One region of the Cobetia sp. LC6 genome, then DNA from elsewhere that is predicted to be linked to it. Evidence: predicted binding sites of a transcription regulator. Region 1 holds the regulator's gene; each other region holds the start of a gene.
What was found. The regulator LexA, encoded in region 1, represses DNA repair genes until DNA is damaged. The targets are predictions, from matches to a motif close to TACTGTNTANNTANACAGTA.

Region 1 (10,126 bases):
CGGACATGCCCGCCTCCTGCAGCCCGTCGATGAAGGCGCCGCCCACCGCGATGACGTCTTCCGGCGTGGCGCCGAAGCTGCGATCGCCAATGATGGTCGAGCCAGCCACATCGATATCCAGTACCGGCGCAAAGGTGATATCACAGCCGATGGCTGCCATTTCCATGCCCAGCAGCCAGCCGGCATCGCGTGCCAGACCCAGGCCTGCGGCCTGGGCGTCTTCGCCGCAGCCATCACAGTCACGCCCGAGACAGCATTGCGCCAGGCTGCGCATCGACGGCAGGCGTGTCACGCCCTCGCGCAGGCGCTGGACGCGCCCGCCTTCCTGATCGATGGCGATCAGCAGGTGGGGATTGACGCTGCGAATCTCGCGGCTCAGCTCCAGTACCTGCTCGGGAGAGGCACAGTTGCGCGCAAACAGGATGACGCCCCCGACGGCAGGGCGTGCCAGCAGTTCACGTTCGTCGCGGGCGAGGGTCAGCCCCGCAACATCGACCATTACGGAGCCCAGTGGCTGTGTCATGTCATCCTTCCTGTCCATGGCCTGCGGCAGTGATATCCCGTGAAGAGAGGATTCACGACCGCCGGGACTTCATGTCTTTTACGGGGCTCGGCAGCCTGGAAGAAACACGATGAATCAGGCTGCCAGCGCGAGGAAAGGCGCAATTCTAGCCGACTGAACCCCTATCGAACAGTCGCGGCCAGCTGCGCCCCGGCAAGGGGCTGTCACCCAGGTTCCGGCGGCAGCTCATGGAGGGTATCAGACTCGTACACCAACGCCTTCAGGGATGCAGCAGCACCGGAGTGCCTGGCACAGCCTCGGCAAAGAGTCGCAGCAGGTCATCATCGCGCAAGCGAATGCAGCCGTGGGACGCCGCTATCCCCATGGGCTCCGTGCTGGGCGTGCCATGAAAATAGATGTAGCGGCGCAGGCTATCGACCCGCTCACCGCGGGCATTGCGACCGCGATTGATGCCCGGCTCGCGGCCACTGAGCCATAGAATGCGCGTCAGGATCCAGTCACGCTCTGGATGCTCCTCGGCAAGCTCGGGGGTGAATACCTCGCCCGTGAAGCGCCGTCCGCGATAGACGGCGCCACGCGGATTGCCCGCCCCGATGGCGGCACAAATCACATGCCAGCCGGTTGGCGTGCAACCGCTGCCATCGAGCTCGCCGATACCGTTGAGGCCGCTGGAGATCGCGCAGGCGTGCACCAGCGCGTCAGGGGCAGCCGCGCAGGGCGGCGCATCACGACTGCCACTCGGCGCGTCATTGCGTATCTCAAGGCTCTGGCGCGAGAGATCCACCGCTACCCAGCAGGCCATCAGCTGGCCGCCTGGGTGACCGCCTCACCATCCCCGAGCGAGGCCGGCAACGGCGCTGCCATCGCCGCGACCACCACCGGACGCATGTGCTGGATCAGCTCACGCACCGTGGTGTGATGGCCATACTCGGCCTCCTCGATATCCCGCAGTGCATCCAGGCCCGAGAAGGTGAAGATCACGCTACCGAGCATGAAGTGCAGGCGCCAGAAGCGCTCGTTGTCCGGCAGATCAGGGGTCGCAAGCTTCAGAAGCTCGGCGAAGCGGCTGAAGACCGTGCCGTAATGCTCGCGGATATAGCGCCGCATATGGCCCTGACCCTGAGTGTAGGCAAGCCCGAGCAGGCGCATGAAGGTGCGCAGGCTGTTGCGCTCGGCCGGCACCTCCAGCACGGTACGCGCCATCACCTCCAGCAGGACCTCAAGCGGCACCTGACGCCCGGCGTATTGCTGCTCGACACTGTCGAGCGCCGCGTGGAAACGCTCGCTGAATGGATCGAGATAGCGCGCGAAGACCGCCTGGATCAGCGATTTCTTGGACCCGAAGTGGTAGTTCACCGCCGCCAGATTGACCTTGGCCTTGCTGGTGATGTTGCGCAATGAGGTCTCGGCGAAACCACGCTCGGCGAACAGCACCTCGGCAGTATCGAGGATGCGGGTAACGGTATCGGTCTGGGCCATGGGCGGAACCCTTGTCAGGTAGAAGAGGACTGGAGTCGTAGGTCACGACGCAAGCGCCGCGCGGCGACTCTCTCATGAGGTGGTGCAGGTTCACCGGAAAGCCACGTACGATATCGGCTCGTTTGACCACGGCACACGTGAGCACGACACATCCGAACACTGCCATCGGCGAACATTCGTTTGAAACACTTTGATTCTAGCGCGCCATGTCACGACTGACAATTCTCTCGCGTTTCAAACGCCAAAGGTTTAGTCGAGCCTGATATTCCTTCAATGCAGACCGTTCCGATTCAAGGACTCGTCGTGCTCGGTGACAGACCACCCCGCAGGGCCACACCGGATTGCCCTCTCGACAGCTTGCCTTGGATATCGACAAGCCAAGTCGGCAGACAGCGATATCTCGACGACTACCTGCCCTTTGAGGCCTCCACACAAGCCACGATGCCTTGCATGACTGCCATGACTGGATACAATGACAGTTGTATGGATGCACACCCCGTGCCGTCAGCTCAAGATGCCGCCCAGGCCAAAGGCAATGCCATGACCCAGCCGCTTACTCCGCGCCAGCAGGATGTCTTCGACTTCATCATCAAGACCATCAAGTCCTCTGGCTACCCGCCGACGCGGGCCGAAATCGCCCAGGCGCTGGGCTTCCGCTCGCCGAATGCCGCCGAGGAGCATCTGCGTGCCCTCAAGCGCAAGGGCGCCATCGAGATGGTGCCGGGCACCTCACGCGGCATTCGCGTGCCGTCGCTGGCTGACGTCGACGAGAGCGCCAACGATGGTCTGCCGGTGATCGGGGAAGTGGCCGCCGGCAGCCCGATTCTTGCCAGCGAGCATATCGACCGTCACTGCCCGCTGCCGAGCGACTACTTCTCGCCGGCTGCCGACTACCTGCTGCGTGTGCGCGGCGTGTCGATGAAGGATGTGGGAATTCTGGAAGGCGACCTGCTGGCCGTGCATCGCACCACCAGCGTGCGTGACGGGCAGATCGTGGTGGCACGCCTGGGAGATGAAGTCACCGTCAAGCGCTTCCGCCGTGACGGGCACTATGTGTGGCTGGAAGCCGAAAACGAGGACTTCTCACCGATCAAGGTCGACCTGCGCACGGACAGCCTGGAGATCGAGGGCCTCGGGGTAGGTGTCATCCGCGATGGTGGCCTGCACTGAGGTCTTGACCAGCTGCGCTTTAAGCAACAGAAAAGCCGCACGCATTGCACAAAAAAACCCGCCTCGAGGCGGGTTTTTTGTGCGCGAAGCGCGAGCGATGCATCAGTGCACGATGCCTTCTGACTGCTCATCCTCGTCTTCTTCGCCATCCCAGAGGCGAGTCCGGGTGATGGCGTGGTCGATCATCTCACGCGCGACCTCGAAACGATTGTCACGCAGCAGATCAGCGGCCTCGTCTGAAATGCGAATGCTGAGCAGCGGCTCACCTTCGCTTTCCGCGGCGCGCAGAATCACTTCACCATCTTCCATTTGCACAATTTCAAGTACGGCGGGATCGGACACGTCATTCCTCCTGCACGGCACCTCGTGAGATACCGGCGTCGTTGTAATCGTCAGCGCGACGGCTGGCAAGCCCGGCACCGCGTTGCCATCAGCGACGCAGAAAAAAGTACGACCACAGCCAGAGCCATGGTCGTACCGGAGAGTGCAGGGCTTGCCACAATGCGATCAGTCTAGCACCCGTGAAGGCGAAACGTCACCCGATCGCCATGCGCCAGTCATCACCAACGTGCAGCGCCATATCAGCGCCTTGACCTACCACTCGACGCTCGACTCGCGCAGCTGCGGCAGCAGCGCCTTGAATGCCGTGATGGCGGCGCTGAGACGCTCGGCCAGCGAGTCGCTCGAGGCTGCCGCGATGATCAGACCATCACCCCGCGAACGCGATTCCTCGCGGCGAGCGACGCCACCCTCTTCATGCAGACGGGTCACATCCGCGATCAGCTCAGACAACCAGCTGTCAGGACGTTCCAGCAGGCTGCGCAGCTGCTCGACCTCGGCAATGGGCGTCGGTGGTGTGGCCAGGCGCTCGCGCCAGCTCCCCTGCGGCCAGCGCGCCGTCACGGCACACTCTTCCAGCAATGAGGCCAGCGCCAGCTCCAGCAGGGCGAGCGCGCCCTCTTCACCGGCCATGCGACGCGCCACGGCATGCTCATCGTCGCCAGAGACCGCTGACTGGGCCAGCAGCAACTCGGCCTGATACAGCAGCTGATTGGTACGGGCACGCTGGCTCATCAGCTCTTGGCTCCCTTGCGCTTGTCCTCGACGACCCAGCGGCCGTTGTCGTAGGTCGCCTTCCAGCCGGTCGCCTTGCCATCTTCATCGGTCATGACGTACTGAGCCTTGACCTTGCGCGAGAAGCGAATCTGTGCAGGACGTCCATCCGGGTCCTGATCCGGGGCCTCGAGAATGAAGTGATACTTCTCCGGCAACTCGTCGGCGTGCGCCTTGAGCTCCTTGACCAGCGGCGGGCGCGTCTCGCGATTCTTGGGGAACTGGCTGGCCGCCAGGAACAGGCCACTGGCGCCGTCGCGCAGCACGTAGTGGTCCTCGACCTTGACGCAGGCAAGTTCCGGCATCGGAATCGGGTCCATCTTCGGCGGCGCCACTTCACCGGACTTGAGCAGCTTGCGGGTATTCTTGCAATTCTCGTTGGTGCAGCCGAAGTACTTGCCGAAACGCCCGGTCTTGAGCTGCATGTCGGAACCGCACTTGTCGCACTCGATCACCGGGCCATCGTAGCCCTTGATGCGGAACTGACCTTCCTCGACCTCGTGACCGACACAGTCCGGGCTATTGCCGCAGACGTGCAGCTTGCGCTGCTCATCGATCAGGTAGCTGTCCATCGCGGTGGCACAGATCGGGCAGCGACGCTTGGCGCGCAGCGCATCCGTCTCGGCATCTTCACCGGCATCGGCCGCCACGGCCTCATCGCCCGGCAGCAGATCGATGGTGGTCTTGCAGCGCTCCTTGGGCGGCAGGTTGTAGCCGGAACAGCCCAGGAACACCCCGGTCGAGGCGGTACGGATCTGCATCTCACGCCCGCAGGTCGGGCAGGCGATGTCCGTCGGCACCGGCTGGTTCGGACGCATGCCCTCTTCGGACTGGGCGTGGTCCAGCTCGGCCTTGAACTCGGCGTAGAAGGTGTCCAGCAGCTCGCGCCAGTTGCGCCCGCCGTTGGCCACCTCATCGAGGTAGTCTTCCATGCGCGCCGTGAAGCCGAAGTCCATCAAATCCTTGAAGGACTCGCTGAGGCGATCGGTGACGATGTCGCCCAGTTTCTCGGCATAGAAGCGGCGGTTTTCCAGCGCCACGTAGCCACGGTCCTGGATGGTGGAGATGATGGCGGCATAGGTGGACGGACGACCGATACCACGCTTTTCCAGCTCCTTGACCAGGCTGGCCTCGGTGTAACGCGCCGTGGGCTTGGTGAAGTGTTGCAGCGGCTGCAGCTCGACCAGGTCCAGCTTCTCGCCGATGGCAAGATCCGGCAGCGACTGGTCCTCTTCCTTCTTGCCCATCGGCTTCATGACACGCGTGTAGCCGTCGAACTTGAGCACACGGCCCTTGGCGCGCAGCTCATAGCCATCCACTTCGATGGTCAGCGTGGACGACAGGTATTCGGCCGGCAGCATCTGACAGGCCACGAACTGGCGCCAGATCAGCTCATACAGACGCTCGGCGTCACGCTCCATGCCGACGAGATCCGTCGCACGGCGCGACACTTCGGAAGGACGAATCGCTTCGTGCGCTTCCTGGGCGCCTTCCTTGCTGGAGTAGACGTTGGCCGCTTCAGGAAGGTAGTTGCTGCCGTATTCTTCGCTGATGAAGTCGCGCGCCGTGGCCACCGCGTCCGCCGACAGATTGGTCGAGTCAGTACGCATGTAGGTGATGTAACCCGCCTCGTAGAGACGCTGGGCCATCATCATGGTCTTCTTGACCGAGAAGCCGAGACGACCACTGGCCGCCTGCTGCAGGGTGGAGGTGATGAATGGCGCGTTCGGCTTGGAGCGCGTCGGCTTGTCTTCACGATTGGTGATCGCGAGTCTGGCGGTGCGCAGCGCCGCGATGCGATCCATCGTCTCCTTCTCGCTGGTCGGACGGAAGGCCTTGCCATCCTGACGTGCCAGCTCGAAACGGATCGCCTCACCACTGGCGGCGGCCAGCTCAGCGTGGACATCCCAGAACTCTTCGGGGATGAAGGCGCGGATCTCGCGCTCGCGCTCGACGATCAGACGCACGGCGACCGACTGCACACGACCGGCGGACAGACCACGGGCGACCTTGGCCCACAGCAGCGGCGAGACCATGAAGCCCACGACGCGATCCAGATAGCGGCGCGCCTGCTGGGCATGCACGCGGTCCATCTTCAGCTCACCCGGCTCATCGAAGGCTGCCGTGATCGCCTTCTTGGTGATCTCGTTGAACACCACGCGCTTGTAACGCGAATCGTCGCCACCGATGGTCTCGCGCAGGTGCCAGGCAATCGCCTCACCTTCGCGGTCAAGATCCGTCGCGAGATAGATGGTGTCGGCCTTCTCGGCCAGACGCGTCAGCTCGGAAACGACCTTCTCCTTGCCGGGCAGGATCTCATAATGCGCCTCCCAGCCATTCTCCGGGTCGACCCCCATGCGGCGGATCAACTGGGTCTTGGCCTTCTGTGCCTTGTGAGCCGCCTTGGCCTCGGGCGACATCTTGCGAGTCTCCGCCGCCTGACGGGCACGTTCCTTGGGGTCGGTGGCCTGCTTGCCGCTACCGCTGGTCGGCAGGTCGCGGATGTGCCCGACACTCGACTTCACCACGAAGTCGTTGCCGAGATACTTGTTGATGGTCTTGGCCTTGGCAGGCGACTCGACGATCACCAGTGACTTGCCCATGGTTGCTCGCATCTCCTGGCCGGCGCTGATTGCGCCGGCGAATGACTCGTCGCGCTGGGTTTTGTCCCAGCCGAAAAATGCGCCTACCCTACCCCAGCATTTCAGCGCTGACCAGCAATGTTGAGACTGACGCCTCGACGGGACGGCTCGACAGGGTGCCTCTGCGACAGCCTCGAGACATGCCCTGCCACCCGCCACGTCAGCATGCGGCTTGCGCCGAATGACATCGACAGCCGTCAGGCATGTGGTCGCGGGCAATCCGGCCTCCGAGCCGGGTTTGAGCATAGGTCACCAGCACATGACCGCGGTCAACGGGTCCGGTACAGGGGCCTGCGCTGGGCCGATGAGCGGAAATTTCGCTCAGCAGGGTATTGCCACTATATAGGTAGCACTGGAATGGCTGTCAGTGAAAGCCAGCCAGCGGACATTGGCGTGACGGGGCGGTCACCACGACGCTGCCGCAGAGCCTGCGACGCCTGGCTGTCAGGCGTCGAAATGGCGGGCCGCCCCGCATGACGTAGCGCGACAGACCCTCAGGCCCCAGCCCGTGTCCGCGTACCCACGGCAACGTATTCGCAACAATCTCTCGGCAGACTTCACGCCCCCCTTGCAGTCCCGATCGTGATCACGAGAATGGACAACGACAGCCGACGATACTCGACAGGCTCCCTTTCAGCCTTCAATGTAGTAAAATGACAACAACCTGGTTTGCGTTTTCAGCCAGTCCATCACGCCAGTGTTCAAGGAGTATGCTTTCATGCCGCACGCGTTCAACGGCCCGATCCGCCGCACCAAGATTGTCGCCACTCTCGGCCCTGCCAGTGACAAGCCGGGTGTGCTCGACGCGATGATTCGTGCCGGAGTCGATGTGGTACGCCTCAACTTCTCCCACGGTAGCCCCGAAGATCACCGCATGCGCGCCGAGGCCGTACGCCAGGCCGCCGCCGCCCAGGGCCGCAGCGTCGCCGTGCTGGGCGACCTGCAGGGTCCGAAAATCCGCATCGCGCGCTTCAAGGATACCGCCGTCAAGCTGAGCGAAGGCCAGTCGTTCATCCTCGATATCGGCCTGGGCCGAGATGAAGGCACCGCCGAGCGCGTCGGCTGTGACTACCAGGAACTGGCCGATGACGTTGCCACGGGCGACGTGCTACTGCTCGACGATGGCCGTGTGGTGCTCGAGGTCAATGAGCTCAAGGGCAACGAGATCCACACCACCGTCAAGGTCGGCGGCAAGCTGTCCAACAACAAGGGCATCAACAAGCAAGGCGGTGGCCTGTCTGCCGAAGCCCTGACCGACAAGGACAAGGCTGATCTGAAGACCGCCATCGATATCGGTGTCGACTATCTGGCCGTGTCCTTCCCGCGCAGCGGCGCCGACATGCAGCTGGCACGTGAACTGCTGGGCGAGGAAGGCCGTGACATCGGCCTGATCGCCAAGGTCGAGCGCGCCGAAGCCGTCGCCGACGACGCCGTGCTGGATGGCATCATCCTCGCCAGTGAAGGCGTGATGGTGGCGCGTGGCGATCTGGGCGTCGAGATTGGCGATGCTCAGCTGATCGGTGTGCAGAAGCGCATGATCCGCCGCGCGCGCAGCCTCAACCGCGTGGTCATCACGGCCACCCAGATGATGGAATCCATGATCAGCGCGCCGCTGCCGACCCGCGCAGAAGTCTTCGACGTCGCCAATGCCGTGCTCGACGGCACCGACGCCGTGATGCTGTCGGCCGAGACCGCCGCTGGCGACTTCCCGGTCGAGACCATCGAGACCATGGATCGCGTCTGCCTGGGTGCCGAACGTGAGCGTGCCGCGCAGGAATCCCAGCACCGCATCCACGAAGGCTTCAGCAAGACCGACGAGACCATCGCGCTGTCCGCGATGTATGCCGCCAACCACCTGACCGGTGTCGTGGCCATCGTGTGCATGACGGAATCCGGCTATACCCCGCTGATCGCCTCGCGCATCCGCTCCGGCCTGCCAATCGTCGGCCTGGCACAGGATCAGAAGACCCAGCGTCGCATGGCGCTCTACCGTGGCGTGGTGTCACTGCCCTTCGATTCCAGCGAATTGCCGGCGGCGGAAATCAACCGCCGCGCCATCGCGGAACTGGAAGCTCGCGGCATCGCGACTCGCGGTGACCTGGTGATCCTGACCCGTGGCGACCAGATGAACGCACATGGCGGCACCAACACCATGAAGATCGTCACTGTCGGCAGCACCATCGACTGATCGGCCTCGCTGGCCTCCCGCCCCAGGCCTTTCGGGGCGGGAGGACAGCGACATTGCCCCATCCTCAGGAGGCCAGGGAATGAGCGAACAACGACCCAAGCGCCAGGCACGGCGCACCCTGCCAGCACGCAAGCGCATTGCGCTGGTGGCGCACGATGGCAAGAAGGATGAAATACTGGCGTGGGCCAATCGCTGGCGCGATGAGCTGTCCCGTCACCAGCTGCTGGGCACGGGCACGACTGCCCGCCGCATCAGCAAGGAGCTGGGCCTCGAGGTCGAGGGCCTGCTGAGCGGCCCGCTGGGCGGTGATCAGCAGATCGGCGCGCGTATCGCCGAAGGCAATCTGGACCTGCTGGTCTTCCTGTGGGACCCCTTCGCGCCGATGCCGCACGATCCTGACGTCAAGGCGCTGCTGCGCCTGGCGGCATTGTGGAACGTGCCGGTCGCCAGCAATGCGGCCAGCGCGGACTTCCTCTTCCACTCGAAGTTGATCTCCGAGGAAGTCGAAGTGGCCGTGCCGGACGCTAATGACTGGGTCAGCACCCGCGCCTGAATGACGCTGGCTGTCGCCCCATGAAAACGCCGCCTGCTCGCAAGAGAGGCGGCGTTTTCATGGCCAGATGTTGTAATCAAACTACCTTTTGCGCAGACGGGCGGTATTGCCTGCGCGACATGTGGCGAAATTTCGCCTTCCTGGCGTCGCCCTCCTCTCTCTTCAATATCTCTCTATTCGCCTACCCTTCTATTCGTCTATTCCTCTGTGCGGCGACACTTTTCGAGAGATGCGGCTCAACCCATGACAGCAGCCCACGACATCTGCTCAAGAGGTCAGCTCAAGCTGACTGGCGATGACCGCACCGCGCGACGCCATGCAGTAAAGCCCGATGTGATGACTGTCTGCCTGGGGATGCGTCGCCGTATCGGGAAGCCCCAGCTGTTCAACCACTTGGGCCGGTAGGTCGTAGGTGGCACAGCCGGGCTCCAGCACCATGATGTCACGCACCTTGCCCA
Region 2 (10,126 bases), on a different contig from region 1:
TCAGGTTGCCCTGAGGAAGGTCGCGCTTGTAGACGCTGAAGTAGCTGCACCCGGTGAGCAGCGACAGGGCGCTGCAAAAGGCGACTGTTTTGATCAAGTTTTGCATTTGCCCTGAAGATTCCCTATCGTTTTGCCTTGGCCGATCATACCTGATACATCAAGCGACTGCGAAGAGTACCCCAGCATGGCCGATCAGAACCATGAACTGCGCAAGGCGGGACTCAAGGTGACCCTACCGCGAGTCAAGATCCTGCAGATCCTCGAGAAATCGACGGATCGACACCTGAGTGCCGAGGACGTGTACAAGGCGTTGCTTGAGGCTGGCGAAGATGTCGGTCTGGCGACGGTTTATCGTGTGCTCACCCAGTTTGAAACAGCGGGACTGGTGATGCGCCACAACTTCGATGGCGGTCACGCTGTCTTCGAACTGTCCCAGGAAGAACACCATGACCACATGGTATGTCTGGACAGCGGCGAGATCATAGAGTTCTGTGATCCCGAGATCGAGCGCCGTCAGCGCGAGATCGTCGAGGAGCACGGCTATGAGCTGGTCGAGCATGCGCTAGTGCTCTACGTGCGCCCCAAGGGTGACAAGAGCGATAGCTGACGCGGGTTGCGTCAGGGATGACGTGGCCGGAGAGCCTTCTCCGGCCAGAGACACGAACGGCCGCCCTCAAGGGCGGCCGTTCGTGTCTCTGGCGTTCATTTTTCCTCGATCCATGACTCCAGCGCTCGTCTTGCCGGGGAGTGTCATTGGACGAATGGACGTCAGCAGCGGTGCATGGAGGTCGACGGCAGCGTTCAGTGGCGGCTGTCGGCAGCGCCCAGCATCTCGCGGGCATGGGCGAGGGTCTGCTCGGAAAGGTGAATGCCGCCCAGCATGCGTGCCAGCTCGCGCACGCGGCCGCATTCATCCAGCAGCGCCATGTGGGTGCGGGTCGTGTCCTTCTCTGCCTGCTTCTCTATATGCAGGTGCTGATGCGCCTGTGCGGCGACCTGCGGCAGGTGAGTGACGGTCAGCACCTGCCCCTTGTCGCCCAGCCGACGCAACAGTTGACCGACGATCTCGGCGGTAGCGCCGGAGATGCCGACATCGACTTCATCGAAGACCAGGCTGGGGATGGTCGAGCGACTGGCGGCCACGACCTGGATCGCCAGCGACACACGCGAGAGCTCGCCGCCGGAGGCGACCTTGGCCAGCGCACGTGGCGGCTGGCCCGGGTTGGCGCTGATGCGGAAGTGGATACGCTCCATGCCTTCCGGTTGCGGACGCTCTCGCGCCTCGATGGCGACCTCGAAGGTGGCCTTGCCCATGCCCAGGAAGGCCAGCTGATCCTGGATGTCGCTGGCCAGTTGCGGGGCGGCAGTGGCGCGTCTGGCGCTCACCTCACTCGCCAGCCCCTTCCAGGCCTCGCGACGCTGAGCCACTTCTTCGCGCAAGGCTTCGATGGCCTCCTCATCGCCACCCAGGCCGTCGAGTTCTTCGCTCAGGCGCTGATGAAGGCCATGCAGCTCGTCCGGCATCACATGATGCTTGCGCGCGATATGATGGATGCGGCTCAGGCGCTCATCGACGAAGGCGAGGCGCTCGGGGTCGAGTTCGGTGACTTCCACGAAGCGGTGCAGCTCACGCGCCGCTTCCTCTATCTGGATGCGCGCTTCCTCGAGCATGCCCAGCGCACTGGCCAGTGAGCCGTGCTCGTTGCCCGGCAGATGCGCCAGGCGGGCCAGGGCCTGGTTGAGGCGAGACAGCGCACCTTCTTCGTCGTGATCACAGCACTCGGCGGCGGACTGCGCCTCGGCCAGAATCTGCTCGGCATTGGCCAGCGTTTCCTGCTCCTGCTCCAGGGCTCCCAGTTCCCCTTCGCATAGCGCCAGTTCATCGAGCTCCTCGACCTGATAGCGCAGCAGCTGGCGGCGCGCACGCACTTCATCGCCATCATTGCTCATGCGCTTGAGACGACGATGCGCCTCCTGCCAGTGACGGAAGTCCTCGCGCAGCTGGGCGGCCTGAGTCTCCAGGCCCGCATATTCGTCGAGCTGACGCAGGTGCGTCTCTTCCTTGAGCAGGGAGTGATGGGCGTGCTGGGAGTGGATGTCGATCAGGTGCTCGCCCAGCTCGCGAAGGTCGGCGATGGTGCAGGGTGTGCCGTTGATCCAGGCCTTTGAGCGGCCGCTGGCGGTGATGACGCGACGCAGCAGGCAGTCGTCGCTGCCCAGTTCGCGTTCATCCAGCCACTGGCGAGCGTCGTCAAGCTCACTGATATCGAAGCGCGCGATGAGGTCGGCGCGGTCGGCGCCATGGCGCACGCTGCCGGCATCGGCACGCTCGCCCAGGCACAGGCCGAGGGCGCCGAGCAGGATGGACTTGCCGGCACCGGTCTCGCCGGTGATGGCGGTCATGCCGCGGCGGAAATCGAGTTCCAGCGTTTCGACGATGGCAAAATCTTGGATGGCGAGTTGCAGCAGCATGACTACCTCCGAGGGGGCTTTGACGTACGCCGTGCTGGGGGAACATCAGCGGACCCGGACTCGATGGGCGGGCTACGGTGTCGCCATACAGTATGTTTATACAGTGAGCATGGCTTTTTATACAGCACGTTCGGGTGGCCTTCAATCCATGCCGGGTTCAGTGGGGAGAAAAGCCCGCGGCAAGGCTTGAGAAGCGATGTGCTGTCCCCATATAGAGGCACTGACACTTTCAGTCGGCAGCAATGGCCTGGCCTTGCTGCCTCTCAAGGCAACTCATGGCCTGTCTGTCAGCCAGTGCGTGTGATGCTTCGCGACACGCTCAGCAGGCCACGAATCAGGGCAATGGCGCATAGACGCCGGCCCGCAGGAGATCAGCATGGCTCAGGACCCGCAGACCCCGATGGATGAAGAGCTTCAGCGTGCCGCTCGCGATGCCGAGCCGCAGCCGGAAACGCCGGAAGGTGAAGTGATCGACAACGTACTGGATGCCGACGATACCGGCGGCGAAGGTACTCTGGTGGACAACCCGGAAGCCGAGATGCTGGCCGCTCAGGTCGAAGAGCTTGAGCAGGCCGTGAAGGAAGCCAAGGACCAGGCGCTGCGCGCGGCTGCCGATGCGCAGAACGCGCGCCGTCGTGCCGAGCAGGACGCCGAGAAGGCGCGCAAGTTCGCGCTGGAGAAGTTCGTCAAGGAAATGCTGCCGGTGGTGGATTCCCTCGAGAAGGCGCTGGAATCCATGTCGGGTGACGAAGCGGCCAAGACCCACGTCGAAGGCATCGAGATGACCTTGAAAATGCAGCTGGATGCCCTGAACAAGTCAGGCGTCGAGCAGCTGGACCCGCACGGCGAGCCCTTCGATCCGGAATACCATCAGGCTGTCGCCATGGTGCCGTCCCCGGACGCGGAACCGAACAGCGTCATCGACGTGATGCAGAAGGGTTACACCCTCAATGGCCGCCTGGTGCGTCCGGCGATGGTGGCAGTCAGCAAGGCCTCATGAGGCCTGCGCGCTCCCAGCGCCCAGTCGGCGTTGGATCGCGCCCTGTGGGGGCTCAGGGCGATCCGGCCCGGGAAAATTTGCCCGGCCGGGTCTTGAAACCCTGACACGCGACCCCATCTAGAGAAACAAGTTCAGGCACCGACACAAGGTGCCGACATCCAGACTTATCTTTCAGGCTAGCAATAGATTCGAGGTATACGATTATGGGACGCATCATCGGTATTGACTTGGGAACTACCAACTCCTGTGTGGCAGTGCTCGACGGCGAGAAAACCAAGGTCATCGAAAACGCTGAAGGCGGTCGCACCACACCGTCCATCATCGCTTACACCGACGACAACGAGATTCTGGTCGGCCAGTCGGCCAAGCGTCAGGCAGTGACCAACCCGGAGAACACCCTCTTCGCGGTCAAGCGTCTGATCGGTCGCAAGTTCAAGGATGATGTGGTTCAGAAAGACATCAAGATGGTGCCATACAAGATTGTCGAAGCCGACAACGGCGACGCCTGGGTGCAGGTGAAAGACAAGAAGATGGCACCGCCGCAGATCAGTGCGGAAATCCTCAAGAAGATGAAGAAGACCGCGGAAGACTACCTCGGTGAAGAAGTCACCGAAGCCGTCATCACCGTTCCGGCCTACTTCAACGATTCCCAGCGTCAGGCGACCAAGGATGCCGGCCGCATCGCGGGTCTCGACGTCAAGCGCATCATCAACGAGCCGACTGCCGCAGCCCTCGCCTACGGTATGGACAAGTCCCGTGGTGACAAGACCATCGCGGTCTACGACCTGGGCGGCGGTACCTTCGATATCTCCATCATCGAAGTCGCCGACGTCGACGGTGAGACCCAGTTCGAAGTGCTCGCCACCAACGGCGACACCTTCCTGGGCGGTGAAGATTTCGACATGCACCTGATCAACTACCTGGTTGACCAGTTCAAGGCAGACAGCGGTATCGACCTGTCCGGCGACAACCTCGCCATGCAGCGTCTGAAGGAAGCCGCCGAGAAGGCCAAGATCGAACTGTCCAGCGCTCAGCAGACCGACGTGAACCTGCCGTACATCACGGCTGACAACACCGGTCCGAAGCACCTGAACGTCAAGGTGACTCGTTCCAAGCTCGAGTCTCTGGTCGACGACCTGGTCGCACGCTCCCTGAAGCCGTGCCAGACCGCGCTGTCCGACGCCGGCCTGTCCGCCTCCGAGATCGACGACGTCATCCTGGTCGGTGGTCAGACCCGCATGCCGCTGGTGCAGTCCAAGGTAGCCGAGTTCTTCGGCAAGGAAGCACGCAAGGACGTCAACCCGGATGAAGCGGTCGCTGTCGGTGCCGGCATCCAGGGCGGCGTGCTGGGCGGCGACGTCAAGGACGTGCTGCTGCTGGACGTGACGCCGCTGACCCTCGGTATCGAGACCATGGGTGGCGTGCTGACGCCGCTGATCGAGAAGAACACCACCATCCCGACCAAGAAGTCTCAGGTGTTCTCCACCGCTGAAGACAACCAGGGCGCGGTGACCATCCACGTCCTGCAGGGTGAGCGCAAGCAGGCCGCGCAGAACAAGTCTCTGGGTCGCTTCGACCTGGCCGACATTCCGCCGGCACCGCGCGGTGTGCCACAGATCGAAGTCGCCTTCGATCTGGATGCCAACGGTATCCTGAACGTGTCCGCCAAGGACAAGGCGACCGGCAAGGAACAGTCCATCGTCATCAAGTCTTCCGGCGGCCTGTCCGACGACGAGATCGAGCAGATGGTGCGTGACGCGGAAGCCAACGCCGACGAAGACAAGAAGTTCGAGGAAATGGTCCAGCTGCGCAATCAGGCCGACGGCATGATTCACGCGACCAAGAAGACCCTGACCGAAGCCGGTGACAAGGCTGAAGCCAGCGAGAAGGAAGCCATCGAGACGGCGATCTCCGAGCTGGAAGAAGCCCTGAAAGGCGATGACAAGGATGCGATCCAGGCCAAGCTGGATGCACTGACCGAAGCGTCCGGCAACCTGGCGCAGAAGCTCTACGCCGAGCAGGGCGCCCAGGGGGAGCAGGCTGCCGAAGGTCAGGCTGGCAAGAAGCAGGACGACGACGTGGTTGACGCCGAGTACGAGGAAGTCAACGACGACAAGAAGTCCTGAGGGATTTCTTGAACGACGTCTGATGACAGCGCGGGAGCCTTGTGAAGGTGTCCCGCGTTGTCGTTTGCATCGGTGGCGCCTTGCGCTAGCCGCGAGCCACCGGTGACAACCGGCATTCCAGAACAGACCGGCAGCCTCAGGCTGCCAGCAATCCAGGCGGACCTGATCCATGTCCAAGCGTGATTATTACGAAGTGCTTGGTGTCGAGCGTGGCGCCGACACCAAGGACATCAAGAAGGCGTACCGACGCCTGGCCCAGAAGCATCACCCGGACCGCAACCCGGATGATGAAACTTCGGCCGAGAAGTTCCGGGAAGTCTCTGAAGCCTACGAAGTGCTGTCCGACGCTGACAAGCGCGCCGCCTATGACCAGTTCGGTCATGCCGGTGTCGATGGTCAGGGCGGCGGCGGCTTCGGTGGCGGCGGCTTTGGCGGTGGTGGTGCCGGCGGCTTCGGCGATGTGTTCGGCGATGTCTTCGGTGACATCTTCGGTGGCGGCGGTGGTCGTCGCAACCCGAACGCTCCGCAGCGCGGCAGCGACCTGCGTTACAACCTGGATCTCGATCTGGAATCGGCGGTTGCCGGTACCACGGTCGACATCCGCGTGCCGCGTCTGGCGGCCTGTGACCACTGCGATGGCGATGGTGCCGAGCCGGGTTCCAGCAAGGAAACCTGCCCGACCTGCAATGGCATGGGCAAGGTGCGCATGCAGCAGGGCTTCTTCGCGGTCGAGCAGGCGTGTCCGACCTGCCACGGTCGTGGCGAGAAGATCAGCGTGCCGTGCCGCAAGTGTCACGGCGAAGGCCGCGTCCAGGAATCCAAGACCCTCTCGGTCAAGATTCCGCCGGGCGTCGATACTGGCGACCGCATCCGTCTGAATGGCGAAGGCGAGGGCGGTGTCAATGGCGGGCCGTCCGGTGATCTGTATGTGCAGGTCAACCTGCGCGAGCACGAGATCTTCAAGCGCGATGGTCGTCACCTGCAGTGTGAAGTGCCGATCAGCTTCGTCGATGCGGCGCTGGGCGGCGAGCTCAACGTGCCGACCCTCGACGGACGTGTCGTGCTGAAGATTCCGGCCGAGACCCAGACCGGCAAGCTGTTCCGCCTGCGCGGCAAGGGTGTCAAGCCGGTGCGCGGCGGCCCCGCGGGGGACCTGCTGTGCAAGGTGGTCATCGAGACCCCGGTCAGCCTGAATGAAGAGCAGAAGGAGCTGCTGCGTCAGTTCCAGCAGAGCCTCGGTGATACCGGCAAGAGCCATTCACCGAAGGAGAACAGCTTCTTCGATGGCGTGAAGAAGTTCTTCGAGGACATGAAGCCCTAGGCATTCGCCTTGCCATTCGCGGGCCAGTTCCGTGGATGGCCTTCATGCCAGAGAGCCCCGCACTCGACAATTCGAGTGCGGGGCTCTCGCGTTTCAGGCCCGGTGACTCAGTCCAGCAATTCAGTCCAGTAACGCAGCCCGGGGCATGGCTATTGCGGCGCTGATTCAGCCGTGAAGGCTTCTGGTTCGATGACCGCAAAGCAGCTCAGCAGCGTGGTCTGGAAGCTGCTGAAGTTGTCATCCGAGATCATCAGGAAGCGATTGCCTTCCAGATGCGTGAGCCCTTCGAAGTTGTCCAGCGACCAGCCGTCGCCGCTCGACAGGCGTGCCAGGGTGCGTACCTCGGCCTGGGTGCCGGGCTCGCCGAGATGCGCGCGGCGCAGACTGATCACCAGCGGGAAGGGCGGTGAGAAGGCGCGCTCCAGCATCAGCATGTCACCGTCGGGCAGCATCTCCATCGCGGTCAGGCTCGAGCCGGTGTCGCTGGCCAGCGGGTAGCTCCACTCGTGCTTGTCGTCGAGGCTGAAGATGCGCGTCATGCCCTCGCTCATGCCCTCGGGCGTGGCTTCCAGCCCGGCGAGCATGCCGTATTGCGGGTGCAGGGTCAGGGCCTCCATGCCGTTGTTGGGCGCCGCGCCACGCGCACCCATCGGGGTGAAGGGCTCGCTGACGGCCAGGCCGCTGGGCAGGAAGTGCTCGACACGTGGCTGCTGCTCGAAGCTGATCACCAGGCGGGAATCGCCGCGGCGGTCATTGTTCGCGCGCAGCAGCTGCAGGCCCTCGGCATCACTGAGGGCGCCGCGCAGCGAGACATCGGTCTCGTCGCGCAGGGTGTAGGTATTGAGCGCCTTGGCTCCGACCAGCTCGCCATGGCGGAAGGCGAGCCGCAGACGATGCAGCCAGCCGCGGTCCGACACGGCATACAGCAGTGACTCGTCCTGGTCCCAGCCGATGTCCGACAGGCCACCGACGGGAGTGTCATCCAGCCATTTGCCCGGCAGCCTGAGCGTGCCGCACCACTGGATTTCCGGGAACTCGCTCTTCTGCTCCGGCGATGCCAGCGTGTAGGGGCGCGGGTGGACGCCGCAGGCGCTCAACAGGCTGGCGAGCGCTGCGGTGACAGCGATGGTCTGGAGCATGCGCCAGCGGCGCGAGGCGAAGAATTGGCGTGCAGGCATGCTGACTCCGGAGACTGGGCGGTGAAGAGAAAAATGACGATCAACAGGAGACAACCCGGTACGAGGCTACTCTAGCGCGTAACCGGCACAAATACATGACGTCAGCCAACGCTGCAGGCGGCTGATATACTCGTGGCACAGCATAGGTGGCACGCTCGGGGCATGCTCGCGGGCTGTCACCCTCAAGACCCACAACAGGCAGGAGTCAGCATGACCCGTATCGCAATCATGGGCGTCGCCGGACGCATGGGACGCACGTTGGTCGAGGCCGTCGGTGCAGTGGAAGGTCTGACGCTGGCGGCGGGCATCGTCGAATCCGGCAGCTCCCTGGCGGGCGTCGACATCGGTGAGCTGGCCGGTCAGGGCCGTCTGGGCGTGGTCGCCAGCGACAGTCTGGCTGCCGTGGTGGATGACTTCGATGTGGTGATCGACTTCACCGCACCGCAGGTGACACTGGCCAACCTGGCGCTGTGCGCCGAGCACGGCAAGCGCATGGTGATCGGCACGACCGGTTTCACGCCGGAGCAGCTCGAGCAGCTGGATGGCTACCGTGACAGCGTGCCCTTCGTGTTCGCGGCCAACATGAGTTCCGGCGTCAACCTGACCCTCAAGCTGCTGGAGACCGCCGCGCGTGCCCTGGGCGATGCCGGCTATGACATCGAGATCATCGAGGCGCACCACCGTCACAAGGTCGATGCCCCGTCCGGCACGGCGCTGGCGATGGGCGAGGCCGTGGCACATTCCATCGGGCGTGATCTCGCCACCCATGGTGTCTTTGCGCGTGAAGGCCAGTGTGGCCCGCGTACCGACAAGGAAATCGGCTTCGCTACCGTGCGTGCCGGTGACATCGTCGGCGAGCACACCGTGATGTTCGCCACCGAAGGCGAGCGCATCGAGATCACCCACAAGGCGTCGAGCCGCATGACCTTCGCCAAGGGTGCGGCACGCGCGGCCGAATGGCTGTCAGGGCGTGAAGTCGGCCGCTATGACATGCAGGATGTGCTGGGGCTCAAGTGAGCGAAGTGGAGAGCAAAGGGGCAAGCGGAATGCAGAGCGAAGCGCTGAGATGACCGTCTGGCGACATTCAGGAGCATTTCTTGAAAGCTGTCTTGGTGGGCAGGATGCGGCGCAAGTGTGAGCCATTGGGGCCGCCTTGTGCCGCTGGACTGCCTCGCTTTGCAAGTGGTGTGCAGTGTCCTGGCCCGGCCAAGGGTTTCGTCAAGCTGACCGCAGCGACGAAACGGCCGTATCGTGGGCCTTGTCGCCTGCTGGCGGGGCATGCGCGGGGTGGTCAGCACTCAAGGATTCCGGTAATCTCTACCCAATTTGGCCACGTTCTTGGCCGCCCTATTGGTTGCCGTTTTGGCAGCGCTCGGGCCAGCAGCATTCCGAAGAATGATAACAAGCGGGATGAAACCTGATTTTTCGGTTTCGTCCCGCTTTTTTGCAACCTGAATTTGCCGCTTCTGGCGCGCGTCTGTCCAGTGACAGGCGCCTGGCAGAAGTCGGCAGCGGGACACAGGCTCGGCGAATGCCGAGCACGATAATCAAGCAGCATGTCCGGTGTTCGACCGCGGATTCCGGGCAGGAAAGTGGACACTATGGGGAGGACGTTGCGTTGATCAAACCCGCGATACTGGCCTTGGAAGACGGCAGTGTATTTCACGGCAGCGCCATCGGTGCTGATGGGCAGACCAGCGGCGAGGTAGTGTTCAACACTGCCATGACCGGCTACCAGGAAATCCTGACCGATCCCTCCTACACCCGACAGATCGTCACTCTGACGTATCCGCACATCGGCAATACCGGCATCAACGACGAGGACACCGAGTCCGGCAGCGTCGCAGCCGCCGGCCTGGTCATCCGCGACCTCCCGCTGCTGGCCAGCAACTTCCGCTCCACTCGCTCCCTCGATCAGTACCTGCGCGACGAGAATGTCGTCGGCATCGCTGACATCGACACGCGTCGCCTGACGCGCATCCTGCGCGAGAAGGGTTCCCTGAACGGTGCCATCCTCGCCGGTGAAGAT
Region 3 (10,126 bases), on a different contig from region 1:
TCCGGCTGCTGCATCTCGCGGAGCGCCAGTTGCGCGGATTGATGGTGTCGCTGCATGACACCCTGCAGCCCATGAATGCCGAGCAGCGCAGCGACTTGCTGGCCCAGCTGCAGCAGGCTTCCGGTCTGTCCTTCGCGCTGCTGCCTGACATTCCGCAGAATCTCGATGCGCAGCAGGCCAGTCGCCTGGAAGCCGGCCGGGTGGTGCTCAACGTGGCCAGTCATGGTCAGGCGATGGCGCTCTATACTCGCCTGGGTGACCGCGCCATGCTCAAGGTCGGCCCCATCCGCGGTTTCGAGACGACACCACCGGCCTTGATCATCGCCATGATACTGGCGGTCATCAGTCTGCTGGGCGGCGTCATCTATCTGGTGGTGCGTTCATTGGAGGCACGTTTGACGCGTCTGGAAAAGGCCGCGACACGCATTGCGGGCGGTTATCTCGATACGCGGGTGCGCATCGAGTCCAATGACTTTCTCGGGCGCCTCGGCATGGCCTTCAATGGCATGGCCGAGCGGGTGCAGGGGTTGCTGGGCGCGCAGCAGGACATGATTCGGGCGGTCTCGCATGAATTGCGTACCCCGGTGGCACGTATCCGCTTCGCGCTGCAGATGATCGAGGACATGGTCGATGATGATTTCGTCCAGCGTCAGATAAGGGGCGCGGACGGTGACATCGAGGAGCTCGACAAGCTGATCGACGAGATCCTGACCTACGCACGCCTCAACAATGCCGCCGGTATCCAGCTGGACCTCGGCATGGTGGATTGCCGCGAGATCGCGGAGCAGGTCTGCGAGACGCTGGCGCCGCTGCATCCTGAGTTGCTGCTGAGCATCGAAGGCGAGGCGCTGGAAGTCGAGGCCGAGGCACGCTATCTGCAGCGGGCGCTGCAGAATCTGGTCTCCAACGCCTGCCGGCACGCGGATTCCCGTGTGCTGGTGCGTATCACCAGTGACCCGCAGGTGGTCAGGCTCGATGTCGAGGACGATGGCCCCGGCATCAATGAGGAAGATCGCAAGAAGGTCTTCAAGCCCTTCGCGCGCCTGGATGATTCGCGGACGCGTGCCTCCGGCGGCTACGGGCTGGGGCTCTCGATCGTGCAGAAGATCCTGCACTCCCACGGTGGCAGTGTGGTGGTGGACAAGGGCAGATCGCTCAAGGGCGCGCGCTTCAGCCTGTTGCTGCCACTGACCTCCAGCCAGCTGGAACGCAAGGCTCCTGTGCCCTTGCCGCCGGTCAAGCCGCCGTCACTCCAGGACGAGCACGCCACCTGATCACGACCGTTTGAGGAATCGGCCATGCGGCAATCTTCCTTTTCACTGCATCCTGACTTGATCGGCGCATGGCGGCTGAAGCGCTTCTGGTATGCCTGGCCGGATGGGCGCGAGCTGGAGCCGCTGGGCGAGTGCAAGGGGCAGCTGCATTACATGGCCAATGGCTACATGAGCGTGCAGCTGGTGTCCTGTGAGCGTCAGCCTCTGGGGATGGCGCCGACGGATGATCAGCTGGTCGCCGCCTTTCGAGAGGGTTTTGCCTACTGTGGGCGCTGGCAGTGGGACAATGAGAGAGAGGAGGTCTGCCATCATCTGTCGCTGGCCACGATCGCCGACTGGGATGAGGTGACGCTCGTTCGGCGCGTCACGCTCGAGGGAGACCGCCTGCTGTTGGGGACCGATGCACCTAACCTTCAGCTGCCGGAAGGGGGATTTCTGACATGGCTGGAGTGGCATCGATTGACGACCGTGTGAAGTGATTGTCGAAAAGGCTTGACGTGATCATGGGTTAGCGTGCAATGTAGCCCCTGTTGGATAGCAAGACGCACCACTCAGTCGCCTGTGCTGCTCGGTAAATCGCCTTGAGCGCCCCGAGAAGCCTCGCTGATTTGATGCATGGTTTTGCTTTGCCCACGCTCTTCGGGTAATGCCCGTTATTTCAAACATGCTGATCAGAGAGGAATTTCTCATGGCTACAGGTACAGTTAAGTGGTTCAACGACGCTAAAGGTTTTGGTTTCATCGCTCCGGCTGACGGTGGTGACGATCTGTTCGTTCACTTCTCCGAAGTCCAGGCTGATGGCTTCAAGACCCTGCAGGACGGCCAGCAGGTCTCCTTCGATGTGACTCAGGGCCAGAAAGGCCTGCAGGCAGCCAACGTCAAGGCTATCGACTGATCATCACTCATTGCGGAATGCTTTCCGCTTGAGATGATAGATGTCAAGAACCGCCCCAGCTCATGCTGGGGCGGTTCTGTTTGTGCTGAAGAAAAAGTCTTGGACGCAAGCCGACGTGATATGGCGTGAACAAGCAGTGAGCAGTACTAACAAGAAGCCCCACCACTCGACAGGCCGCAAGGCATCGAGTGGTGGGGCTTTCGTGTATCCATTCCTCGTAAGCGCTGAGGTCCGGGGATCAGGCAGGCTTCACGCCACTCAGCACCTCGAATGAAGTCTCACGGGCGGTACGCAGGAAGTCGTCCATCCATGGCGTGCCGAGCAAGTCTTCTCTGACGGCGGCGTAGAGTGTGGCCCAGACACCGTCGCCCAGCGACAGGCCGCGCACGTAATCGCGCGTCAGATACTCGGCCAGTGCCCAGTTGGGGAGCGCCGTGACGCCGCGGCCGCTGGCGACCAGCTGCATCATCATCACCGTCATCTCCGCGCTGCGGATCTCGCGCGGGCTCACGTTGGCGGGTTCGAGGAACTGGGTGAAGACGTCCAGGCGATCATGCTCGACCGGATAGATGATCAAGGTCTCGTCACACAGGTCCTGCGGCTCCACATGGCCCTTGATGGCCAATGCATGCTGGCGTGCCACGGCCAGCATGACCTCATAGCGGAACAGTGGAATGTACTGGATACCGGTCAACTCCACCGGGTTGGCGGTGATGACCAGGTCCAGCTGCTCGCGGCCCAATGCCTGCAGGGGAGCGAAGCTGTGGCCCGAAGGGATATCGACTTCAATCTCCGGCCAGTGATCGCGGAAGCGGTCCACTGTCGGCATCAGCCACTGAAAACAGCTATGGCACTCGATGGCCATGTGCAGCCGACCCTGCTCGCTACCCGCCATGCGGGCAATGTCGCGCTCGGCCATGCGGAACTGCGGCAGTACCTGCTCTGCCAGCGACAACAGGCGCTGCCCGGCGCGGGTGAACTCCACGGGGCGCGTCTTGCGGATGAACAGCGGCGCGCCCAGGCGCTCCTCTAGGTCCTTCAGTTGATGGGACAGGGCGGACTGGGTGAGGTGGACACGCTCCGCGGCTTCGACCAGCGAGCCAGCATCACGCAAGGCCAGCAGGGTACGCAGATGGCGCAATTCAAGCATGATGAATGGTGCTCATGTTGAGAGGTTGAGTGAGAAAGGTGCGTTGCGAACGGCAAGTTGAGACAGGCCAGTTGGATAGGCGAGTCGAGAACGATAAGTTGAAAGTCTTGGCGCAAGCCGCGAGCGGGTCAAATACTCCCACGAGACTGGATCAGTGGGGGAGTGGCAGCGGGATCTCCCCCCCCTGCCAGGCAACCACCATGACACGCGGTTGACCGAGGGCGCTCATGATACTGTCTCATATTCATGGCGACTCGCGTATCACTCGGGGCAGCGGCATACGAAGGGTTCCGGAGTCAGGCGTCAAGAGGGGGGGCATGCAAGGCCTGCAGCGCACGCGTCTTGCGCTCTCAGGGCATTCCCATCCCCACAAGCTTCACTGCGCTTGATAGACTTCGGTAGGGTGCGCCAGGAAGGCCGCCGTCTCCGCCTTGAAGTCCAGCCATGCCGCAGTGTCTCATCGTGAGACTCCTGCGTTGCCTCTTGTCGTCCGACATGCCCAGGGAGGGTTCATCATGTCACGTCATTGCTGCCGTCTTTTTGCCATTTTCCGTGCGTTGCTCCATAGGTGGGCCGCGAGCCTCACGCCAGGGATGATCGCTGCCGGTCGAACGGGATGGCGCCTGTCGCCTCTGGCGGTGCCCCTGCTGCTGGCCGCATGTACCTCCCTGCCGTGGAGTCAGGACGCCACGACAGGGACGGATGCTGGCCAACCGCCGCTGAAGGTGCCAGCTCCCGCACAGGACCCGGGCCCCGTGGTGCATGAGGTGGCGAAGAAGCCTGCGCCGCCCAGTGCGGAATCGCTGGGCAAGGCCGCTGCCGTGACCTTGCCCGCCAGCTTTCTGCCACCGCCCCGGGCGAGTGAGTATCAGGTGTGGCGATGTACTCCGGCGCAGGATCTGCTGATGGCCTTCAGCGAAGGCGACGCCGAGGCGTCGCATGAGTGGTTGCGGCTGTGGTCACGACGGCATGCCTATACCCTGGAGCGGGTCGTCAGTGCCTCGGGCGAGCGCTATCAGGCCAATGTCGGTGCATCGCCGGCCGAGAAGGCGTCTGGTGATGCGAAGGCGCTGCCCGGTGAAGAGGGGTTGGAGGTGTGGTTCAAGGGTTCCGAGGCGATGCTGCAGAATGCCCGCGGCAACCTGGAGTGTGTGCAGGATGATCGGCGCGTGATTCATCCGACGACACAAAAGCCACTGCTGGTGGCACAGGGTAATGAGCCCGGTTGGCAGGTCAGTCTCGACAGCGAGCACAATCTGCTGACGCTGACGGTCATGCAGGGCTTGCTCGAGTCGCTACACGAGGCGCAGGAATCCGAGCGCTCTGCAAAGACGGAGGCTGGCGCTCGCTCGTCAGGCGTCCAGGTGGTCAAGCTGCCTTATCGGGTCGCCCGCGAGGCAAACGATAGCCGTGTGCTCAAGGCGCAACTCCCGGCTGACGGCAAGCAGGGCGAGCCGTTGCAGCTGGTGGTCGCGCCGGGTGCCTGCTTCGATTCGATGCAGGGCGCTCCCTACCCACTGACGGCGACCTTGACGGTTGCTGGGCAGGAATTGAAGGGTTGTGGCGAGGCGTTCCGTTATCCGTCAGCGGCCGAATAAGGGTGACGACTGGCCGTGATATTCGTCTTTTTCGAATGATATAGGCGATTCAAGTCGCTTTTCGTGTGGAATGGCTCATTTATCATGCGGTGCATGCGGATCGGGTCGAATACCGTTGACAGGATCACGCCTCACCTTCATGGAGACCTTCTACAGGTCAAAAGCCTCACTCAATGTCCTGCTGGTGTCTGCTTCCCTGTTCGCTGACAAGGGTAATTCACGCGCGCTGGCCTCATCCTTCGCCATCGCCGCCCGAGCAAGGGGGTAGCGATGGCGTTCGTGTTTGTGCACAGCAAAAGGGAGTCGCTGGCGTCGATCAGTCGCTGGTGAAGATCAGTCGCGGGAGTCGAGCACTTCCAGCGCTCCCTTGAGGCGCGCATGCAGTTCTTCCAGCGGCGGCTGGGCACCGCCCTGCGGCCAGCCCGCCGTCAACACCACGCCATCGGCACCATAGTCGCTGGCATCCACCGGCACATCGTAGCCGTTCAGCCAGTGGCGAACATCAGCCTCATGGGCGAAGCCGACCTTCAGGCGCCTGGGCGTGCGCGGTGTGAAGGTCGTGGTGGGCAGGTTCTCGAGCGCCTCGAGCACTGCGCGGCTGTATGCGCGCGCCAGTCCGCCGGTGCCCAGCTTGATACCGCCGAAGTAGCGGATCACCACACAGGCCACCTGACCGACGCCACTGCCTTCGAGCACCTGATACATCGGCCTGCCAGCAGTGCCGCCCGGCTCGCCATCATCGGAGAAGCCGATGGCATTCTGCTCATCGGGCGCCCCGGCGATGAACGCCGTGCAGTGGTGGCGTGCGTTGGGGTGGGCGAGATGCGCCTGAGCCAGCAGCCGCGTCATGCCTTCTGGCGTCGGGGTATGGGCCAGCCAGGCGATGAAGCGGCTCTTCTCGATCTCGATGCTGTGTTCATGGTGCGCCTCGGGCGCCAGTGCCGGTATCAGATAGGTCATGGCACCATCTTACCAAAGCGTCGTCCTCAGTGAGTGACGGCATTGCCGCGCACCACGCCCATCACCATGCCCAGCACTTCGATATCGGCATTCTTGAGATAGATGGGGGCCATGCTGTCGTTGGCCGGTTGCAGGCGCACGCCGGTCTTCTCGATATACAGCTTCTTCAGCGTCACTTCCTGCTGGTTGATCATCACCACGGCGGTCTCGCCGTTCTCGGCGCTTTCACTGCGTTCGATGATGATGATGTCGCCATCATGGATATTGCAGTTGATCATCGAATGGCCGCGCACGCGCAGGGCGTAGGTGTTGCGGCGCACCATGCGTGTCGGCACGGCAACCGTACCGCAGTCGGCGATGGCTTCGATGGGCATGCCGGCCGTGATGTTGCCGAGCAGCGGGATATCCATCATGTCGCTGGCGGTGATTTCCTGCCAGGCCTGGTCATTGAGCGGCAGGTTGTGAAGACGCTGAAGGTAGTGCGGAGCGTGAAGACGTGACATGAGCTATCCCCTGATGCCGTGCGGTCGGCGCGGATGGTGCGTCGGCCTGCGGTGCAGCGTGGAGGGTCGTCAGGCTGAGTTCATCTGTCGCCTGCTAGGCTCCGCGAACATGCTGATAACGCGTTGAGCCGACCCGATCAGTCTGTGCCTGCACTCGGCAGACGTGTGATGAAGGTACTGTATGGATACTGTTTTTGTATACAGTGCCTGCATCATAGCAAGCTCTCGCGAAGTGGCAAGAGGTCAGCGGATCGACCGGCGCCAAACCAGCGAAAGTGTGTCGTATGAATGTGCACCACATGTCGCTGATATATTTCTCGAGTGCTTGACTGCCCGTCATGGCGGGGCTGCGATGCCAGGCGATCAGCTGCTCGGTGGTCAGTGTCGAACTCAGCTCGTAGAATGGGCCGCAGTGACCCTTGGGTCTGCCTTTGATGTCGCACTCCGCGACGGCTCAGCCGCGAGAATCCGGGATGCCCAGCCAGCCTGCCAGCGATGAAGTCAGTAGCGCGCCGCCTCTGTTGGCGGTCGTGGCGCTCGGCTGTGAGCGTGATGAGCGTTGGCTGTTCGAGGGACTGGATCTCTCGCTGCATGCGGGAGAGATCCTGCAGGTCGAAGGGCCCAATGGCAGTGGCAAGACGACCCTGCTCAAGATTCTGTCCGGTCAGTTCCATGACTACGAGGGCGAGGTGCTCTGGCGCGGCCAGCCCACCTCGCGGGTGCGTGACGACTTTCTGGGCTCACTGCTCTATCTGGGCCACCAGCCCGGCATCAAGGGCACCCTGAGCGCACTGGAAAACCTTGCCTGGTATCAGGCGCTTGGCGGTCAACCGCAGGCGAAGGCAGAGACCCGCAGCGAACTCGCCTGGCAGGCGCTTAACGCCGTGGGACTGGCCGGTTTCGAGGATGTACCTGCCCAGCAGCTGTCCGCTGGGCAGCAGCGACGTATCGCGCTGGCGCGGCTTCATCTGACGCCACGCCGGCTGTGGGTGCTCGATGAGCCCTTCACCGCCATCGATCGCGACGGTGTTCAGGCGCTGGAATCATTGCTGCTCGCTCACGTCCAGCGCGGGGGTAGCGTGGTGATGACGACCCACCATCGCTTCTCGCAGGCCTCACGCTTGCGCCGCCTGTGCCTGGGGGCGAAGGAAGGGATGAAGGTCGAACAGGGACTGGCACAGGAATCAGAGCAGGACGTGGGCAAAGACACAGCCTCGACACAAGGTGCCTCGGCATGAACCATGAGCTGCTGACGGCACTACCCGAGGCCCCGCCCACCAGTTCGCTGGCCGGGGCCTTCAAGGCGACCCTCGCGCGCGACCTGCGTCAGGCGCTGTGCCGGCGCAGTGAGCTGATCAATCCGCTGGTGTTCTTCGCCCTGGTGATCACGCTGTTTCCGTTGGGCATCTCACCGGACAAGGCGCTTTTGGCCACACTGGCGCCGGGCTTATTGTGGGTGGCGGCGTTGCTGGCAACGCTGCTGTCACTGGACGGCCTGTTCCGGCAGGATCTGGAGGACGGCAGCCTCGAGCAACTGTTGCTGACGCCGCAACCATTGCCGTTGCTGGTGCTGGCCAAGGTAGCAGGCCACTGGCTGCTGACCGGCCTGCCGCTGGCGCTGATGGCACCCTTGCTGGGCGTGATGCTGGGGTTGCCGAGCGGCGCCTTTGGCGTCTTGATCGCCTCGCTGGCGCTGGGCAGCATGAGCCTGTCCTTGATCGGCGCGATCGGTGCGGCACTCACGGTGGGGCTGCGGCGCGGCGGGGTGCTGCTCTCGCTGATCATCCTGCCGTTGTACATCCCGGTGCTGATCTTCGGTGCGGGCGCCGTACAGAGCGCCGTCAATGGCATGCCCAGTCTGGCGCATCTGGCCATTCTGGGCGCGATGTTGGCGCTGGCCCTGTTGCTGGCGCCGCTCGCCATCGCCGCCGGACTCAGGCTGAGCATCAATGGCTAACCGGATCAAGAACTGCATGACGCTGCCCGAGCATGCTCGGGCATTCGCAAGGCTCTTCATTGCCCCTGACAAGAGGCCCGTGTGACCGCCGATTCCGACTCTCCTCAAGCGCCTTCCCGCAAGGTTCGTCCCCGCAAGGGCGGGCTATGGCCGTGGCTGCATCGCATGGGTGCGCCGGCGACCTTTTTCGCGGCCAGTCAGCGCTGGCTGCCGTGGCTGTGGGCGCTGGCGATCATCTCGCTGGTGGCCGGCAGTGTCTGGGGGCTGGCCTTCGCGCCCGCCGACTACCAGCAGGGCAACAGCTTCCGCATCATCTATGTACATGTCCCAGCGGCGATTCTCGCCCAGTCGTGCTTCATGCTGCTGGCGGTGTGCGCGCTGCTCTTCCTGGTGTGGAAGATCAAGCTGGCGGACATGGTCGCCACGGCCGCCGCGCCCGTCGGTGCCTTGATGACGGCTCTGGCACTGTTTTCCGGCTCGGTGTGGGGCATCCCCACCTGGGGCACCTGGTGGATCTGGGATGCCCGGCTGACCTCGATGCTGATCCAGCTGTTCCTGTATCTGGGCGTGATCGTATTGCGTGGTTCCTTTGCCAGCCGTGACAGTGGTTCGCGTGCGGCCTCGATCCTGGCGCTGGTCGGCATGGTCAATATCCCGATCATCAAGTATTCGGTGGACTGGTGGAGCACACTGCATCAACCGGCCACCTTCACGCTCAGCGAAGCGCCGCCGATGCCGGCCAGCATGTGGATTCCCTTGCTGATGATGGTGATCGGCTTCTACGCCCTGTTCGGCGCGCTGGTGCTGATGCGCACGCGGGTCGAGGTGCTGAGGCGCGAGAGTCGCAAGCAGTGGGTGCGTGATCTGCTGAGTCCATCTTCGCGTGCGCGCCCCGATGCTGCGGTGGTCGCGGCAGAAGGGGACAAGCCATGAATCTGCCGGGCATCGCCTTCTCGAGTGTCAGCGAGTTCTTCGCCATGGGCGGCCATGCGCTGTATGTGTGGTCGGCCTGGGGGCTGACGGCGGCGTGCCTGGTGGGGCTGGTGATCGCCACGCGGCTGTCGCGTCGCGCGCTGGAGGCGGATATCCGTCGCCGGCTGCGCCGCGACGCTTCCCGTCATTCTTCGCACCCTGCTACACACCGCGCTTCGCATCGTTCGTCACCTCAGGATTCGCGCCGCACCTCTCGTGATTGAATCTGTTTTCTTCCTCCCGCGGCGGTTGTCCCGCTGACCGCGAGAGGCTTGACTGTCCCTTGCCCTGATCGAGCCCTGACCATGACTCCCAAACGCAAGCAGCGCCTGTATATCGTCACGGCCATCGTGCTGCTGGCCGCCCTCGCGGTGGGTCTGACCCTCTATGCCCTGCGCGCCAACATCAACGCCTTTTATACCCCGACCCAGATCGCCAGTGGCGAAGCGCCCCAGGGGCGGCAGATCCGTGCGGGTGGCATGGTGCGTGATGGCAGTGTCAGGCGCGACAACGAGACGCTGGATGCCATCTTCACCGTCACCGATTTCGATCATGATGTGACGGTGCATTATCAGGGCATCCTGCCGGACCTGTTCCGTGAAGGGCAGGGCGTGGTGGTGATGGGCACCTTCGATGGTGATCATCTCGAGGCCAGCGAAGTGCTGGCCAAGCATGACGAGAAGTACATGCCGCCGGAGGTATCTGATGCACTCAAGGCCTCCGGGCGCGATGTGTCTGGTAACAGGACGGGCAACCTGGCCAGCGACAGCAGCGCTACCAAGGCCGCGATCGATCCGCAGGAGGCCCCGTGATGGTG

Region 2: a site for LexA is predicted at 2,559-2,578, ahead of recN (DNA repair protein RecN). Genes of this name have one in related genera too.
Region 3: a site for LexA is predicted at 6,567-6,586, ahead of QQF40_RS04030 (LexA family protein). Genes of this name have one in related genera too.

The regions. Positions count from the first base shown of each region.
Region 1 is NZ_JASSPL010000001.1:215,337-225,462, reverse strand. Features, by position in the region: gene nagZ (beta-N-acetylhexosaminidase) at 1-523, opposite strand, end outside; gene QQF40_RS01010 (L,D-transpeptidase) at 783-1,325, opposite strand; gene QQF40_RS01005 (TetR/AcrR family transcriptional regulator) at 1,325-2,002, opposite strand; gene lexA (transcriptional repressor LexA) at 2,543-3,172, shown strand; gene QQF40_RS00995 (hypothetical protein) at 3,275-3,514, opposite strand; gene QQF40_RS00990 (DUF6586 family protein) at 3,767-4,246, opposite strand; gene topA (type I DNA topoisomerase) at 4,246-6,888, opposite strand; gene pyk (pyruvate kinase) at 7,646-9,115, shown strand; gene QQF40_RS00975 (methylglyoxal synthase) at 9,195-9,668, shown strand; gene QQF40_RS00970 (isochorismatase family protein) at 9,936-10,126, opposite strand, start outside.
Region 2 is NZ_JASSPL010000003.1:46,879-57,004, reverse strand. Features, by position in the region: gene QQF40_RS05190 (outer membrane protein assembly factor BamE) at 1-106, opposite strand, end outside; gene fur (ferric iron uptake transcriptional regulator) at 185-607, shown strand; gene recN (DNA repair protein RecN) at 802-2,472, opposite strand; gene grpE (nucleotide exchange factor GrpE) at 2,849-3,472, shown strand; gene dnaK (molecular chaperone DnaK) at 3,676-5,598, shown strand; gene dnaJ (molecular chaperone DnaJ) at 5,768-6,919, shown strand; gene QQF40_RS05160 (esterase-like activity of phytase family protein) at 7,069-8,097, opposite strand; gene dapB (4-hydroxy-tetrahydrodipicolinate reductase) at 8,308-9,114, shown strand; gene carA (glutamine-hydrolyzing carbamoyl-phosphate synthase small subunit) at 9,716-10,126, shown strand, end outside.
Region 3 is NZ_JASSPL010000002.1:171,286-181,411, reverse strand. Features, by position in the region: gene QQF40_RS04060 (ATP-binding protein) at 1-1,274, shown strand, start outside; gene QQF40_RS04055 (lipocalin-like domain-containing protein) at 1,299-1,748, shown strand; gene QQF40_RS04050 (cold-shock protein) at 1,963-2,169, shown strand; gene QQF40_RS04045 (LysR family transcriptional regulator) at 2,408-3,319, opposite strand; gene QQF40_RS04040 (MliC family protein) at 3,913-4,917, shown strand; gene QQF40_RS04035 (IMPACT family protein) at 5,251-5,877, opposite strand; gene QQF40_RS04030 (LexA family protein) at 5,904-6,380, opposite strand; gene ccmA (cytochrome c biogenesis heme-transporting ATPase CcmA) at 6,854-7,618, shown strand; gene ccmB (heme exporter protein CcmB) at 7,615-8,337, shown strand; gene QQF40_RS04015 (heme ABC transporter permease) at 8,503-9,270, shown strand; gene ccmD (heme exporter protein CcmD) at 9,267-9,533, shown strand; gene ccmE (cytochrome c maturation protein CcmE) at 9,615-10,121, shown strand; gene QQF40_RS04000 (heme lyase CcmF/NrfE family subunit) at 10,121-10,126, shown strand, end outside.